Regions from separate parts of the Inmirania thermothiophila genome, predicted to be linked through region 2. Evidence: riboswitches for the same ligand, from Rfam matches in the RefSeq annotation. Region 2 holds a riboswitch; the other holds the start of a gene.
What was found. A riboswitch is a leader RNA that binds a small molecule or an ion and turns the genes downstream of it on or off. The one in region 2 is predicted to bind cobalamin.
Positions count from the first base shown of each region.

Region 1 (7,124 bases), on a different contig from region 2:
AGCAGCGTGCGCGCTGCGACGAGTGCATGGACTGCTACCGCGTCTGCCCCGAGCCGCAGGTCCTGCGCGCGCCGCTGCGCGGGACCGGGGGGGCCGGTCCGGTGGTGCTTTCCGGCGACTGCACCAACTGCGGCCGCTGCATCGACGTCTGCCCGCAGGACGTGTTCCGGTTCGGGCTGCGCGGCGGCGGGCGGGAGGATTCGGTCGAGATTTCCAGGAGTGCGGAGGTTCAGCCATGAACAAGGTGATGCGGATCGGTCTCGTGATCGTGGCGGCAGGCGCGGTGTGGCTGCCGCGCGCCGACGCCGAGTCGGCGGGGATCCACTCCCTGCGGGGCGAGCATGCGGTGGAGGAGACGACGCCGCCGCCGGAGCTCAAGCAGTACGTCAAGGACCGCGCCCCGTACGCGCGGGACTACATGACCCAGCCCCCGCTCATCCCGCACAGCATCCAGGGCTACAGGATCGACCTCAAGTTCAACAAGTGCCTGACCTGCCACAGCTGGGCCAACGCCCGCGAGTCGGGGGCGACCAAGATCAGCATCACCCACTTCAAGGACCGCGAGGGCAACGATCTCGCCAACGTGGCGCCGCGCCGCTACTTCTGCACCCAGTGCCACGTGCCGCAGGTGAATGCGCCGCCGCTGGTGGAGAACGAGTTCAAGCCCCTGCCCACGATCCGCCGCTGAGGCGCGGGAAAGGAGCGAGTCATGGCCACCAACGAGCGAGCGGTGAACGGGCGCGCGGCGGCGCGTCCGGGGCTGTGGGCGCGGCTTCGCAGCCCCGCGGCCAAGTGGTCCGTGGGGGGGCTCCTGGGCGTGGGCTTCGTCGCCGGGATCATCTTCTGGGGCGGCTTCAACACCGCCATGGAGGCCACCAACACGGAGCAGTTCTGCATCTCGTGCCACGAGATGCGCGACAACGTCTACCAGGAGTACAAGGACACCGTCCACTACAGCAACCGCACCGGCGTGCGGGCCACCTGTCCGGACTGCCACGTGCCGAGGCCCTGGGTACACAAGGTGGTGCGCAAGATCAGGGCCTCCAACGAGCTCTACCACTGGCTCATGGGCACCGTGGACACGCCGGAGAAGTTCGAGGCCAAGCGGCTGGAGCTCGCGCGCCACGTCTGGAAAGCGATGAAGGAGACGGACTCGCGCGAGTGCCGCAACTGCCACGACTTCGACTCCATGGACTTCGCCGTGCAGGGGCGCCGCGCCGTGGCCCAGCACAGCCGGGCCCTGGACGAGGGCAAGACCTGCATCGACTGCCACAAGGGCATCGCGCACTCGCTGCCGGCGATGTACGAGGTGGATCCGAGCCAGGCGGTGGGCAACCGCTGACGCCTTCGTGCCCGGGTCGGGGCCGCGTGGCGGCCCCGGCCCTTTTCCGTCCGGAGGGGCGGATCGCGCTTCAGGACCGGGGTGCCGCTGCCGATGTACAATACCGCGACGTTCAATGCTGGGGAGGTCCGGCCATGTACAAGCGCATCGGGGTCGTCATGCTGGCGGGGATCGTGCCGGTGATGGGGGCGGCGGGGCAGGACCCCATCCGCGACGGCGAGGCCATCGTCAAGGCGGCGGACTGGAAGCAGGCGCAGCGGATCGAGGTGCGTATCGAGGAGTACGAGTACGCGCCGGACCGGATCGTGCTCGAGGCGGGGAAGCCCTACAAGCTCGTGATCGAGAACGAGGGCGAGAAGGCGCACTACTTCACCGCCCCGGAGTTCTACAAGGCGGTGGCCTGGCGCAAGGCCGAGGCCGAGAAGGTCGAGGTCAAGGCCCCGTACTTCAAGGCCTTCGAGATCAAGCCGGGCGGCGAGCTGGAGCTCTTCTTCGTCGCCGTGGGGAAGGGCAGCTTCCCCGTCTACTGCACCATCGACGACCATCGCGACAGGGGCATGGAAGGCGAGATCGTGGTGCGCTGAGGTGGCGCGGGGGCGCGTCCGCTGGGCGCTCGCCCTCGCCGTTGCCGCGGCGGGGGCGGGTGCCGAGCAGATCCCACGCGAGCCGGCGGAGGTGGCGGTGCCGGTGCCGTGGGCGGGTGCGGCGCCGGTGGTGGACGGGGACCTCTCCGAGTGGGAGGACGCCCGCTGGGTGCCGGTGCCGGTCGGCCCGGCGCTGGAGGGCGACGAGAAGAACACCACCGGCGAGCGTGTGGTGGTTCTCGCTGCCCGCATGGCCGGCGACCGCATCTACCTCGCGGCGCGCTGGCCGGACTCGGAGGAGAACCGAGAGCACCGGCCGTGGAAGCGCCGGGGCAACCGCTACCGCCGGGGGCGCGAGCGCGACGACGCCTTCGCCGTGCGCTTCGAGATGGGCGGCAGCTACGACTGGTGCATGCTCACCCGTGCCGACTACGAGGTGGACGTCTGGTTCTGGGCCGCGGGTCGCACCGATGCAGCCGGCTTCGCCGACGACCTCCACTTCGTCATCGGCCACGACCCCCTGGAGGACGCGGCCGAGTACGACGGGCCGGACGGCCGCACGGTCTACATCCGCAAGCGCCCGGACGAGGGCGAGGGTGTCTACCGCCTGCGAAGGAAGCCGCTGGGCGCAGGGCCCACGGAGATCCCCAGTGTCGAGCCCGTGGCGGGCGGCCCCACGGGGAGCCGGGCGGACGTGAAGGCGAAGGGCGTCTGGCGCGACGGTTTCTGGCAGGTGGAGTTCTCCCGCGCCCTGGACACCGGCCACGCCGACGACGCACGCCTCCAGCCCGGGCGCACGATCCGCGGCGCCATCGCCGTCTTCGACCGCGGTTACGACCAGCACAAGAGCGTCTCGGGGACGCTGCGCTTCGAGCTCGCGCCGGCCCCGTGAGCGCCTCGGCGGCGGGCTCAGGCCGCGCGGCAGACGCGGTTGCGTCCCGCCTGCTTGGCCCGATAGAGGGCGGCGTCGGCCGCCTCCACGAGGTCGTCGGGCCCCTGGCCCCGATGCTCGGGCAGGGCCGCCACCCCGACGCTGATGGTGACGCGCAGGCCGTCCACCGGGGTGCGCTCCACCTCCTCGCGGAGGCGCTCGGCGAGGTGCGCGGCGCCGTCGAGGGGGGTGCTGGGCAGGATCACGAGGAACTCCTCGCCGCCGTAGCGGCAGGGGATGTCGGTGTTGCGCACGGCGCGGCGCGTCACCTCGGCGATGGCCTGCAGGACCCGGTCGCCCTGCTCGTGGCCGTGCTCGTCGTTGAAGCGCTTGAAGTGGTCGACGTCGAACATGACCACCGAGAGCGGCAGCTCGTAGCGCTCGGCGCGCCGGTACTCGCGGGCCAGGGTCTCGTCGAGGTGGCGCCGGTTGTAGAGCCCCGTGAGGGGGTCGGTCACGGAGGCGCGGCGTAGCTCCTCCTCGAGCTGCTTCTCCTTGGTGATGTCGCGGATGAGGGCCGCCGAGCCCACGACCTGGTCCTTGCGGGTGCGGATGGTGGCGACGTGCACGCTCAGCACGCGCCCGCCGCGGTGCAGGACCACCGGCTCGTCGGCGTGGTCCCGGGACAGCCACTCCACCATGGCCTCGGGGTCGTCAAAGAGGTTGAGGAAGCCCTCGGCGGCGATGCGCCGCATGTCCTTGCCGACCAGCGTCTCGGCCGCCGGGTTGACCAGCACCACCTGGCCGGTGCGGTCGGTGACCACGATGCCCTCGCGGGCGCTGAGGATGATGGTGGTCAGCTTGTCCTGCTCCTGCTGCAGGCCGGTGTAGCTCTTCAGCACCCGCTGGATCATGCGGTTGAAGCTCGAGGCCATGCGGCCGAGCTCGTCGTCGCTCACCACCGGAACGCGGCGCGTGAGGTCGCCCTCGGCCACGTGCACCATCGCGTCGGTGACCTCGGTGATGGGACGCACCACGGAGCGGCGGATGAGCAGTCCGGTGGTCGCGAGCACCAGCGCCACCGCCAGCGCCATCAGCACCAGCCCGCGCTGCCAGGTCTCGCGCACGGCCTGCTCCACCGGGGCCATGGAGGTGGTGAGCTTGAGGAGGCCGCGCACCTCGTGGTCGCCGCCGTGGCAGCGGTGGCAGCGATTTTGGTTGCGGATGGGGGCGAGGAAGGTGAGATAGCGCTGTCCGCTGGAGTCCCACTCGTAGTAGGCGACCATCTCCTTGGTCCGCAGCGCCTCCTGCAGGGCGCTGTGCTCGGCCGGCAGGACCCGCACCACGGCCTCGGTCTCGTGCGGCGGAAACTCCTCCTCGCCGCGGCGGCGGTTGACCGCGCGGATGGTCTCGTTGTCGCGGAAGGCCTCGATGCCGCTGGTGCGCAGGATGCGGAAGTCGGCGACGTCCGAGACGCGCTTGAGGTTGTCGGCGAAGGTCTGGGCGACGTCGGCATAGCCCGCCAGCATCACCGTCTGCAGCGCCTGGATCACGCTCTCGGCGAGCTTGCGCACCGTCGCCTCGTTCTGGCGGATGATGTTGCGCTCCTCGTTGAGCGTCAGGTAGTAGGTCGTGGAGACCAGGCCGAGCGTGGCGACGATCCCCACCATGAGAAGGATCTTGTGTCCGATGCGGTTGAGCACCCCCGTCGTACCCCCGGCGACCCTTGCGGAATGCTGATCATACCGGCCGCCTCCGCGCACCGCCACGGGGGCGGCCCGGCGCCTTGACAGCCTCCGGGCCCGGCGCCTAGATTGGCGGCCCCTCCCGCGGGAGGGATGTCTCGGGTGCCTCCGGCCGGAGCCGGAGGTGAAACGGGAAGACCGGTGCGCTCCCACGGGAGCAAGTCCGGCGCTGCCCCCGCAACGGTAGGCGGGTCGAGGGGGCTGCACGAGGCCACTGTGCCTTAGGGCATGGGAAGGCGCAGCCCCCGGGGTCGCACGGCCCCGCCCGCGAGCCCGGAGACCGGCCCGAGACGCTGCCGGTGGCGCTGCGGAGGGCGGCGCCGGGCGGAGCCGGTCGTGCCGGGCGTCTCCTCCCCACCCTCCTCCGCGCGCCGATGTTGCACCGCACCCGTGCGGGTGTGCACGGAGGAGGAGATCCATGCGCAAGACCGCCCTCGTCGCGGCCCTGCTCGCGGCCGGCCCCGCCGTCGCCGCCGAGACCGCCGCCCCCCTCATCGTCACCGCCACGCGCACCGCCGAGACTGCCGACGAGACCCTGGCCTCGGTGACCGTGATCACGCGCGAGGCCATCGAGCGCAGCCAGGTCCGCAGCGTCCAGGAGCTGCTCGCCGGCCTGCCCGGCATCGGGATCGCCAACAACGGCGGCGACGGCAAGGCCACCTCGCTCTTCCTGCGTGGCACCGAGTCCGACCACGTCCTGGTGCTGGTGGACGGCGTGCGGGTGGGCTCGGCCACCCTCGGGACGACCGCTTTCGAGCAACTGCCGCTCGCCGAGATCGAGCGCATCGAGATCGTGCGCGGGCCGCGCTCGGCCCTCTACGGCTCCGAGGCCATCGGCGGCGTGATCCAGATCTTCACCCGGCGCGGGGGCGGGCCGGACCTTTCCGCCGCCCTCGGCGCGGGCAGCCGCGCCACCGCCAGCGCCAGCCTCTCGCTGCGCGGCGGCGGCGGAAAGGCCTGGTACGCCCTGGGGCTGTCCGGCCTCGATACCGACGGCATCGATGCCTGCCGCGGCAGTCTCACGGAGGGCTGCTTTGCCATCAAGCCCGACGAGGACGGCTACCGCAACCTCGGGGCCAGCCTCAGCCTCGGCGGGCGCGTCGGGGATGTGGAGGTGGAGCTGGGCTGGCTTCGGTCCGAGGGCGAGACCGAGTTCGACGGCGCCTTCCAGAACGGCGCCGACACCCTCCAGGAGGTGGTGCGTCTCGAGACGCGGATCGAGCGGGGGGAGGCGCTGTGGACGGTGCGCCTGGGGCGGGCCCGCGACGAGTCCGACAACACCCTCGACGGCGCCTTCGTGAGCCGCTTCGTCACCGAGCGCGACAGCGCCACCGTCCAGGCCGACCTCCCTGTGGGCGCCGGCGTCCTCAGCCTGGGGGTGGACTACCTGGACGACGAGGTGGGCGGCACCGCGGGCTACGCCGTGGAGACGCGCCGCGACACCGGCGTCTTCGCGCAGTGGCAGGCGGGGAGCGCGGCCGGCGACTGGGCGCTCGCGCTGCGCCACGACGACAACGAGCAGTTCGGAGATCACGTCACCGGCAGCGTCGCCTGGGGCCGGGAGGTGGGCGCCGGGCTGCGCCTCGTCGCCGCCTACGGCACCGCCTTCAAGGCGCCCACCTTCAACGAGCTCTACTTCCCTGGTTTCGGCAACCCCGACCTGGACCCCGAGCGGTCCCGTTCCGTGGAGCTCGGCCTGCGCCGCAGGCAGTGGTGGTCGCTGACCCTGTTCGCGACCCGCATCGACGACCTGATCGGCTTCGACGCGAGCTTCACGCCGCGCAACATCGACGAGGCCCGCATCGTCGGTCTCGAGGGCGAGGCCGCGCTGCGGCTCGGCGACTGGGCGCTGCGCGCCGGCGCCACGCTGCAGGAGCCGGAGAACCGCGGCGACGGCGCCGAGCGCGGCAACACGCTGCCGCGGCGCGCCAGGGCCTTCGGCCGCATCGAGCTGGACCGCGACCGCGGGCGCTGGTCGGCCGGGGCGACGCTGCGCGCCGAGGGGCCGCGCTACGACGATCTCGCCAACACGCGGCGGCTTGCGGGCTACGCCGTGCTCGACCTGCGCGGCGCCTACCGGCTCTCGCGCGCCCTGCGGCTGCAGGCCCGGGTCGAGAACGCCCTCGACAAGGACTACGAGACCGCCGCGGGCTACCCCCAGCCCGGGCGCGGGGTCTTCCTCACCCTGCGCTACGCGCGGCCCCGCGGATAGGCGGCGGCGATGGCCTGCGCCCTGCTCGTGAGCGCGCCCGCCTCCGGCCAGGGCAAGACCACGGTGGCGGCGGCCCTGGCGCGGCGGCTGCAACGCCGGGGCCGCCGCGTGCGGGCCTTCAAGGCGGGGCCCGACTTCCTGGACGCGGCGCTGCTGGCCGCGGCCACCGGGGCCGCGGTGGAGCAGCTCGACCTCTGGATGGGGGGCGAGGCGGACTGCCGGGCGCGCCTTGCCCGCGCCGCGGCCGGGGCCGACGTCCTCCTGGTGGAGGGGGTGATGGGGCTGCACGACGGGCCGGCCTCGACCGCGGCGCTGGCCGCGCGGCTGGGCCTTCCGGTGCTGCTGGTGATCGACGCCGCCGCCATGGCGG
Region 1 covers NZ_RJVI01000002.1:95,263-102,386, forward strand. The annotation lists gene napH (quinol dehydrogenase ferredoxin subunit NapH) at 1-239, shown strand, start outside; gene EDC57_RS06105 (nitrate reductase cytochrome c-type subunit) at 236-688, shown strand; gene EDC57_RS06110 (NapC/NirT family cytochrome c) at 710-1,342, shown strand; gene EDC57_RS06115 (cupredoxin domain-containing protein) at 1,477-1,926, shown strand; gene EDC57_RS06120 (ethylbenzene dehydrogenase-related protein) at 1,928-2,818, shown strand; gene EDC57_RS06125 (diguanylate cyclase) at 2,836-4,500, opposite strand; cobalamin riboswitch at 4,637-4,835, shown strand; gene EDC57_RS06130 (TonB-dependent receptor domain-containing protein) at 4,961-6,754, shown strand; partial or broken gene EDC57_RS06135 (nucleotide-binding protein) at 6,764-7,124, shown strand, end outside.
Region 1: linked by a shared signal. The riboswitch ahead of EDC57_RS06130 (TonB-dependent receptor domain-containing protein) and the one ahead of EDC57_RS12630 (energy transducer TonB) in region 2 are both predicted to bind cobalamin.

Region 2 (7,124 bases):
TGCTGCCGGGCTGCGCCCTCGCCGGTGCGGCGCTGCTGACCCTCTCCGACACCCTCGCCCGTACCGTGGCGGCGCCGCGGCAGCTCCCCGTGGGGGTGGTGACGGCGCTGGTGGGGGTGCCGGTGTTCCTCGTTCTGCTGCGGCGGGGGCGGGCCGGGCCGTGAGCGCGCTCCTGCAGGCCCGGGGGCTGACCGTGCGCGTGGGCGCGTGCACCGCCTGCCGCGGCCTCGACCTGGACCTGCGCCCGGGCGAGCGCTGGGCGGTGCTCGGCCGCAACGGCGCGGGCAAGACGACGCTGCTCCTCACCCTGGCCGGCCTCCACCCGGCCGCGGCCGGGGAGGTGCGCCTCGCGGACCGCCCCCTCGCCGCCCTGCCCCGCCGCGAGATCGCCCGCCGCCTCGGCCTGCTGCCGCAGGACGATGCCGACCCCTTTCCCGCCACCGTCCTCGAGACGGTGCTCCTCGGCCGCCACCCCCACATGGACCCGTGGCGCGGCGAGACTGGCGCGGACCTCGACGCCGCCCGCGCCGCCCTTGCGCGCGTGGGGCTCGCCGGCCTCGAGGGCCGGAACGTGCGCACCCTCTCCGGCGGCGAGCGCCGGCGCGTGGCCTTGGCGACGCTGCTCGCCCAGGACCCGGCGGTGGCCCTCATGGACGAGCCCACCGGCCACCTGGACCTGCACCAGCAGGTGGCGCTGCTCGCCGAGACCGTGTGCTGGGCCCGCGAGGGCGCCGGGCGGGCGCTGGTGATGGTGCTGCACGATCCGGCGCTCGCCTGGCGCGCCTGCACCCATGCCCTCCTCCTCCACGGCGACGGCGCCTGGACGGCGGGGCCGGTGGGGGAGGTCCTGGAGACGGCGTGCCTCGCCCGCCTCTACGGCCATCCCCTGCACCGCGCCGACGGCCCCGACGGGCCCGTCTGGTGGCCGCGCTGGCCCATTGACAGGGTCTGAGGCTGCGCCCATCATCCCGCCACGCGCCGGGGCCCTGCCCCGGCCGCGGCCTCGGGTGCGCCGCGACGCGGCGTGAAACGGGAAGCCGGTGCGTCCCGCGCGGGACAAGTCCGGCGCTGCCCCCGCAACGGTAGGCGGGTGAAGGGTCCGCACCGACGCCACTGGGCCTCGGGCCTGGGAAGGCGCGGACCCCGGGAGCGATCCCACCCGCAAGCCCGGAGACCGGCCCGGGGTCGAAGGCACCGCGCTGCGGGCGGCGGCGTGGGCGGCCCCGATGCCGCGCCTCCGCCCCCGGGAGGAAGTCGTGGCCGCCACCGTCATCCACCCCAGCCCACACGCAGGGGACCCACGACGCGGCCTCGCCGCCTTCGTCCTCCTCTCGCTGCTCATCCACGGCGCCGGCCTGCTGCTGGCACCCGGGGCCTCCGCGCCGCGCCCGGCCGGGGCCGAGCCGCTGCGCATCGCCCTGCGCCCGCCCGCGGCGAAGGCCCAGGCACGCACGGCGGCGCAGCCCCCGCCGCCCCCGCACCGCCCGGCACGGTCCGCCCCCCCGCCGCCGTCGGCCGCGCCGGCACGGGCACGGCCTGCACCGGCACCACCGGCCCCGCCCGCCACCACCCCGGCTGCCGCGCGACTGGCGGCGTCGCCCGCAGCGCCGCAGCCGGCACCGGCGCCGCCGGCCCCGCCCACCGCCACCCCGGTTGCCGCGCGACCGGCGGTGGCACCCCCACGGCCTGCCCCGGCGCCACCGACCCTGCCCGCCGAGGCGCCGACGGAGCGCGCTCCGGCCGCCCCGCGGCCTGCGCCGCCGCCGACCGCGGCACCGGCCGCCGGGGCGCGGGCGGCACCGGCCTCGCCCCCCGCGGGGGCGGCGACCGCCCGCGAGGCGCTCCTCGCCCTCCTGCGGCCGCGGCTGCGCTATCCGGCGCTCGCGCGCCGGCGCGGCTGGCAGGGCACGGTGGAGCTCGAGGTCCGCCTCGATCCGGCGGGACGGCTCGCCACGGTCCGGATCGCGCGCACCTCGGGCCACGGCATCCTCGACCGCGAGGCCCTGCGGGCCCTTGCCGCGCTTCGCGGGCGGCGCGTCGCCGCGGCCGGCGGCACGCTGCGCCTGCCCGTGATCTTCCGCCTGGTGACCGGCTGAGGGGCTGTGCCAGAATGCCGCGGGCATCCGGCCCCGAACGAGGATCCGCCCATGGGACACCGCCTCTCGAAGATCTACACCCGCACCGGAGACACCGGCGAGACGGGGCTCGCGGGCCGGCGCCGCGTGCCCAAGGATGCGCCGCGGGTCGAGGCCATGGGCGCGGTGGACGAGCTCAACAGCCAGCTCGGCGTGCTCCTCGCCCATCCGCTGCCGCAGGCCCTGCGCGAGGTCCTGACCCGGGTCCAGCACCGGCTCTTCGATCTGGGCGGGGCCCTCGCCATGCCCGGGCACGAGCCCCTGGACGACGGCGACGTCGCCGCCCTGGAGGAGGCCCTCGACCGCCTCAACGCGGAGCTGCCGCCGCTGAAGGAGTTCATCCTGCCCGGGGGCTCGCCCGCGGCCGCCCACTGCCATCTCGCCCGCGCGGTCTGCCGCCGCGCCGAGCGCCGCCTCGTGACGCTGGCCGCCAGCGAGGGCGAGGCGGTGCCCGGGGTGCTGCTGCGCTACCTCAACCGCCTGTCCGACCTGCTCTTCGTGGCCGCGCGCGTGATCTCCCGCGAGGACGGCGTCGGCGAGGTCCTGTGGCGGCCCAAGGGTACCTGAGCGACGCGCTCGGGCGCCTCTGCTAGAATCGATCCGCCCCGACCGGAGAGCGCACCATGGAGATCCTGCTGGCCCGTCCGCGCGGCTTCTGTGCCGGCGTCGACCGGGCCATCGCCATCGTGGAGCGGGCCCTCGAGGTCTTCGGCCCCCCCGTCTACGTCCGCCACGAGGTGGTGCACAACCGCTTCGTGGTGGAGGGCCTGCGCGCCAAGGGCGCGGTCTTCGTCGAGGAGATCGACGCCGTCCCGGCGGGGGCGGTGGTGATCTTCAGCGCCCACGGCGTGCCGCGCGCGGTGCACGAGGAGGCCGAGGCGCGCGGGCTGCGCGTCTTCGACGCCACCTGCCCGCTGGTGACCAAGGTGCACCTGGAGGTCGCCCGCCACGCCCGCGCCGGGCGCGAGGTGGTGCTCATCGGGCATGCCGGCCACCCCGAGGTGGAGGGCACCCTCGGGCAGTACCGCCCGGAGGGCGGGCGCGGCGCCATCCACCTGGTCCAGAACGAGGCCGAGGCCGAGCGGCTGGCGGTGGCGAACCCCGACGAGCTCGCCTACGTCACCCAGACGACCCTCTCGGTGGACGACACCCGCCGCGTAGTCGAGGTGCTGCGCCGGCGCTTCCCGCGCATCCGCGGCCCGCGCAAGGACGACATCTGCTACGCGACCCAGAACCGCCAGGACGCGGTCAAGCGCCTCGCCGCCCGCTGCGACCTGGTGCTCGTGGTGGGCTCGCCCAACAGCTCCAACTCCAACCGCCTGCGCGAGATCGCCGAGCGCGCAGGCACCGCCGCCCACCTCGTGGACGGCGCCGACGACCTGCGCCGGGAATGGCTCGCGGGCGTGCGGCGCATCGGCGTCACCGCCGGCGCCTCCGCCCCGGAGGTGCTGGTGGAGGGGATCGTGGCGCGGCTGCGTGGCTGGACCGGCGGCCGCGTGCGCGACCTCGACGGGGTCGAGGAGTCGGCGCGCTTCCCGCTGCCGGAGGCGCTGCGGGCGTGAGTCTCAGTCCCAGCTGTCCTCGTCGGCGTCGGCGGTGTCGCCGTCGCCGTTGCGGTCCCAGCGCCGCACCCCGGTGTTGGTGAGCTCCAGGTAGCCGTCGCCGGCCTGGGGGCCGCCCGCCTTCGGCGTCGCCCGCAGCACGTACGTGGTCGGCGAGACGTCGGCGATGGTGAGGTCGTAGTACGCGGTCCCGTCGGTGGGCGCCTCGGTGGCGAAGATGGTGGGCGCCCCGATGTCGGTGCCGCCCGCGCCGCAGTCGGCGTCGGCGCTGGTGCCCGCGCCGCAGTAGGTGCCGTTCTTCGCGTAGTAGCGCTCCATCACGGTGGCGAATTCCATCAGCGCCGCCTTGGCCGTGGCGCGCCGCGAGCGCGTCGCCTGGCTCTGGTAGGCGGGGATGGCCACCGTGGCGAGGATCGCCACGATCACCACCACGATCAGGAGCTCCACCAGCGTGAAGCCGCGCGCCCGACGTGCCATGGCCGTCACTCCCTGTACTCGCGCCAGTTGATCTCGCCGCTGCGCACGCTGCTCGAGACCTCCGCATCCTCCACCTGGATGGTGCCGGTGGAGGTCTGCGTGTAGACCGTGATCTCGCCGCCGGACTTGCCGGAGCCCACGTGCAGCGCCGGCGACGAGGCCACGCCCCAGCCGAGGTCGATGCGCTCGAGCACCTCCAGCTTCCCGGTGCCGGTGGCGGCGGTGCCGAAGACCTCGAGCTCCGGCCGCGCCGTGCCGGTGAGGAAGTAGAGCCCGTAGAGCCGGCTCGTCCCCTCGGCCTCGCACAGGTTGTTGTTGGGCGTGTAGGCGCTGGCGAAGAACACCTTGCCGAAGAGACGCGGGTCGGAGACGACGCGCTCCGAGGGCTCGCCGCCGGTCGACGCTTCGAGCTCGCGCTTCCAGCCCTTGAAGCTCGCCGAGCTGCCGTTGATGGCGTCGTAGAGGTCCGAGAAGGTGGTGTAGGTGGCGTGATCGGTGCTGCCGTCGGTGAAGACGTCCACGCCCGTGACGTCGAGCAGCTCGGACGTCGTCACCGAAGTGGCCGCACTCGCCGGCAGGCGCAGGCCGTAGAGGGCCTGGGTCGCGGTGCTGCTCTTGTCCGCCTCCACCAGGAGCCGCCCGGTGCCGAAAAGGATCCAGCGGTTGAGGTCAAGGTCGATGGCCGGCACCGCGGCGGTGGAGACGGGCGCTGCGGTGTCGATCAGCAGCCCGTGCGTCCACGACGCGGGATCGTCCGTCTCGCCGAGCTCGATGCGGTAGAGCCCGCCGGTGTCGGCGTCGGCGTCGCCGATCAGCCCCACCACGACGGTGTCGTCGAGCTGGTCCAGATCCCAGTCCACGGTGGCGAAGTCCCCGACGAAGGTGCCCGGCACGCCGGTGTCGATGGTCCGGACCACCCCGGCGGCGAGATCCTTGAGGTCGAGGACGTAGATCTTGGCCTTGCCCGAGGCCGAGGCCGTGGTGAGGTCGTCGGGGCCCGACCCCAGCAGCAGGTACCAGCCGTTGGTGGTGGAATCGACGAAGGCCGCCGCGCTCGGCCGGCTGGTGGTGAAGCTCTGGTCGGGCAGCCGCACCTCGGCGAGCAGCTCCGGTTCCTGCTCCGGATCGGTGACGTCGAAGATGGCGTAGGCGGAGCTGAACGTGGACTCGTAGGTCCCGTCGCCGTCGGTGTCGATGGTCATGGGCCCGCCGCCGAGCCGCATCCCCACCACCAGCACCGTGCCCCAGCCGCCGGGATGGGTGGCGTCGTCGGCGAAGATCTTGGCGTCGAAGGCGTAGGGGGTGGCGTCCACGTAGTAGACGTGGGTGTAGTCGGGGTCGGTGAGCCACTTGAGGTGCGGCAGCAGGTTGCCCGGCACGTAGGCCCAGAGCTCCGTCCCCAGGGGGTGGGCCGCCGGGCAGCTCGTGCACCCGGAGGGCTGGAGCTTGAAGCTCTTGGTCTTCTCGTCGTAGAAGCCGGCGTTGAAGGCGTGCAGCATGCCGTCGTTGGCGCCGACGTAGACCACGTGGCGCCGGTGGGCGTAGAGCATGCGGAAGGTGGCGTAGCTGCTGTCGCCGTAGAGGAGGTCGAAGTTCTCCGCGGGCGCCGCCACCACCGTCGGCGTCGAGTTGACGATGTCGCCGAGGCGGATCCGCTCGACGGTGCCGTCGCCGTCGTAGTCGACGTCGCGGTTTCGCATGCCCGTGGGCTCGCCGCCGCGCACCCAGCGCACCACGGCCTTGGCGGTGGCCTCGTCGGCGACGTCGAAGAAGCCGTAGTTGCTGCTGTCGATGTTGGCGGTGACGAAGTCCTTGTACTCGCCGCTGTCGACGACGCCGTCGAGATCGGCGTCGATCCAGGTCTTGACGTAGCGGCCGGTGGTGGAGACGGTGCCGTAGGCACGCTGGGTCCCCGCCACGTTCTTGAGCTCCGAGAGCCGCTCCCGCGCCGACCAGATGGGCTGAATCTCGTCGAGCTCCGCCACCTCCGCCGGCACCGGATTGCCGCTGGCGTCGAGCGGCGGGTCGAAGCGGTCGGGATCGCCGCTGTCGAAGCGGCGGACCTTGGTCCTGCGATCGACGTCGTCGTAGAAGAGCTCGATGACGCGGTCGGTCTGGTAGTCCTCGAGGACGCCGTCGCCGTCGTCCTCGCGCAGCCGTCCGGCCTCGTCCACCCACAGCGCGTGGAGGTTGCCGATCCAGCGCACGGTGTTGCCCGCGGAATCGCTGCGCTCCGGGACGAAGAAGGCCTGGTACAGGGCGCCGGCGCCGGTGGCGCTGCTCGAGACCACCGCCGCCGCGGTGCCCGACGAGGCGCGCTTGAGGATGTTGGCGAAGACGCGGCCCAGCATCTCCTCGATCTGCCCCGGGTTGGCGGCGAAGAAGTAGTTGTCGGGGACGCCGTCCGGGGTCTTGATCCCGGTCAGGTTGTCCACCTGGTCCCACTCCGCGACGAGATCCGGGATGTCGTTGCCGTTGCGGTCCTGGAAGCCGCCCCACTTGGCCGCGTACCAGAGCGGATCCTCCAGGAGGGCCGCGCCGGAGCCCGCGGGCGAGAGATCGTAGGTGACGCTCGTGGGCCCGTCCCCCACCTGGCAGTTGCTGCACCCGGCGACCCCCGTGGGATCGGTGTAGCTGTAGCCCTCGATGCCCGAATGGGCGTGGAAGCCGTCCTGGGTGGTGCCGCTGAGGACATAGCCGAAACCCATCTCATAGATGGTGGATTCGGCGATGGCGTCCGTGGTCACCGTCAGCTGCCCCGCCGTCCCGGCGTCGGCGTCCAGGACGTACTCGATGATGCCCCACATGTCCTGGTCGTAGTCGCCGCCCTGCTCCGAGTCCTCCCAGTTGACGTAGAGCTTGCCCCGCGCCTTGCGGTGCCCGTCGGCGGGATCGATGTAGTCCGGATCCTGGGACACGATGCGGAAGTCGACGATGGCGCAGTTGCCCG
Region 2 covers NZ_RJVI01000001.1:907,592-914,715, reverse strand. The annotation lists gene EDC57_RS04540 (FecCD family ABC transporter permease) at 1-164, shown strand, start outside; gene EDC57_RS04535 (ABC transporter ATP-binding protein) at 161-952, shown strand; cobalamin riboswitch at 1,002-1,186, shown strand; gene EDC57_RS12630 (energy transducer TonB) at 1,257-2,096, shown strand; gene EDC57_RS04525 (cob(I)yrinic acid a,c-diamide adenosyltransferase) at 2,148-2,702, shown strand; gene ispH (4-hydroxy-3-methylbut-2-enyl diphosphate reductase) at 2,759-3,697, shown strand; gene EDC57_RS04515 (type IV pilin protein) at 3,701-4,174, opposite strand; gene EDC57_RS04510 (pilus assembly protein) at 4,180-7,124, opposite strand, start outside.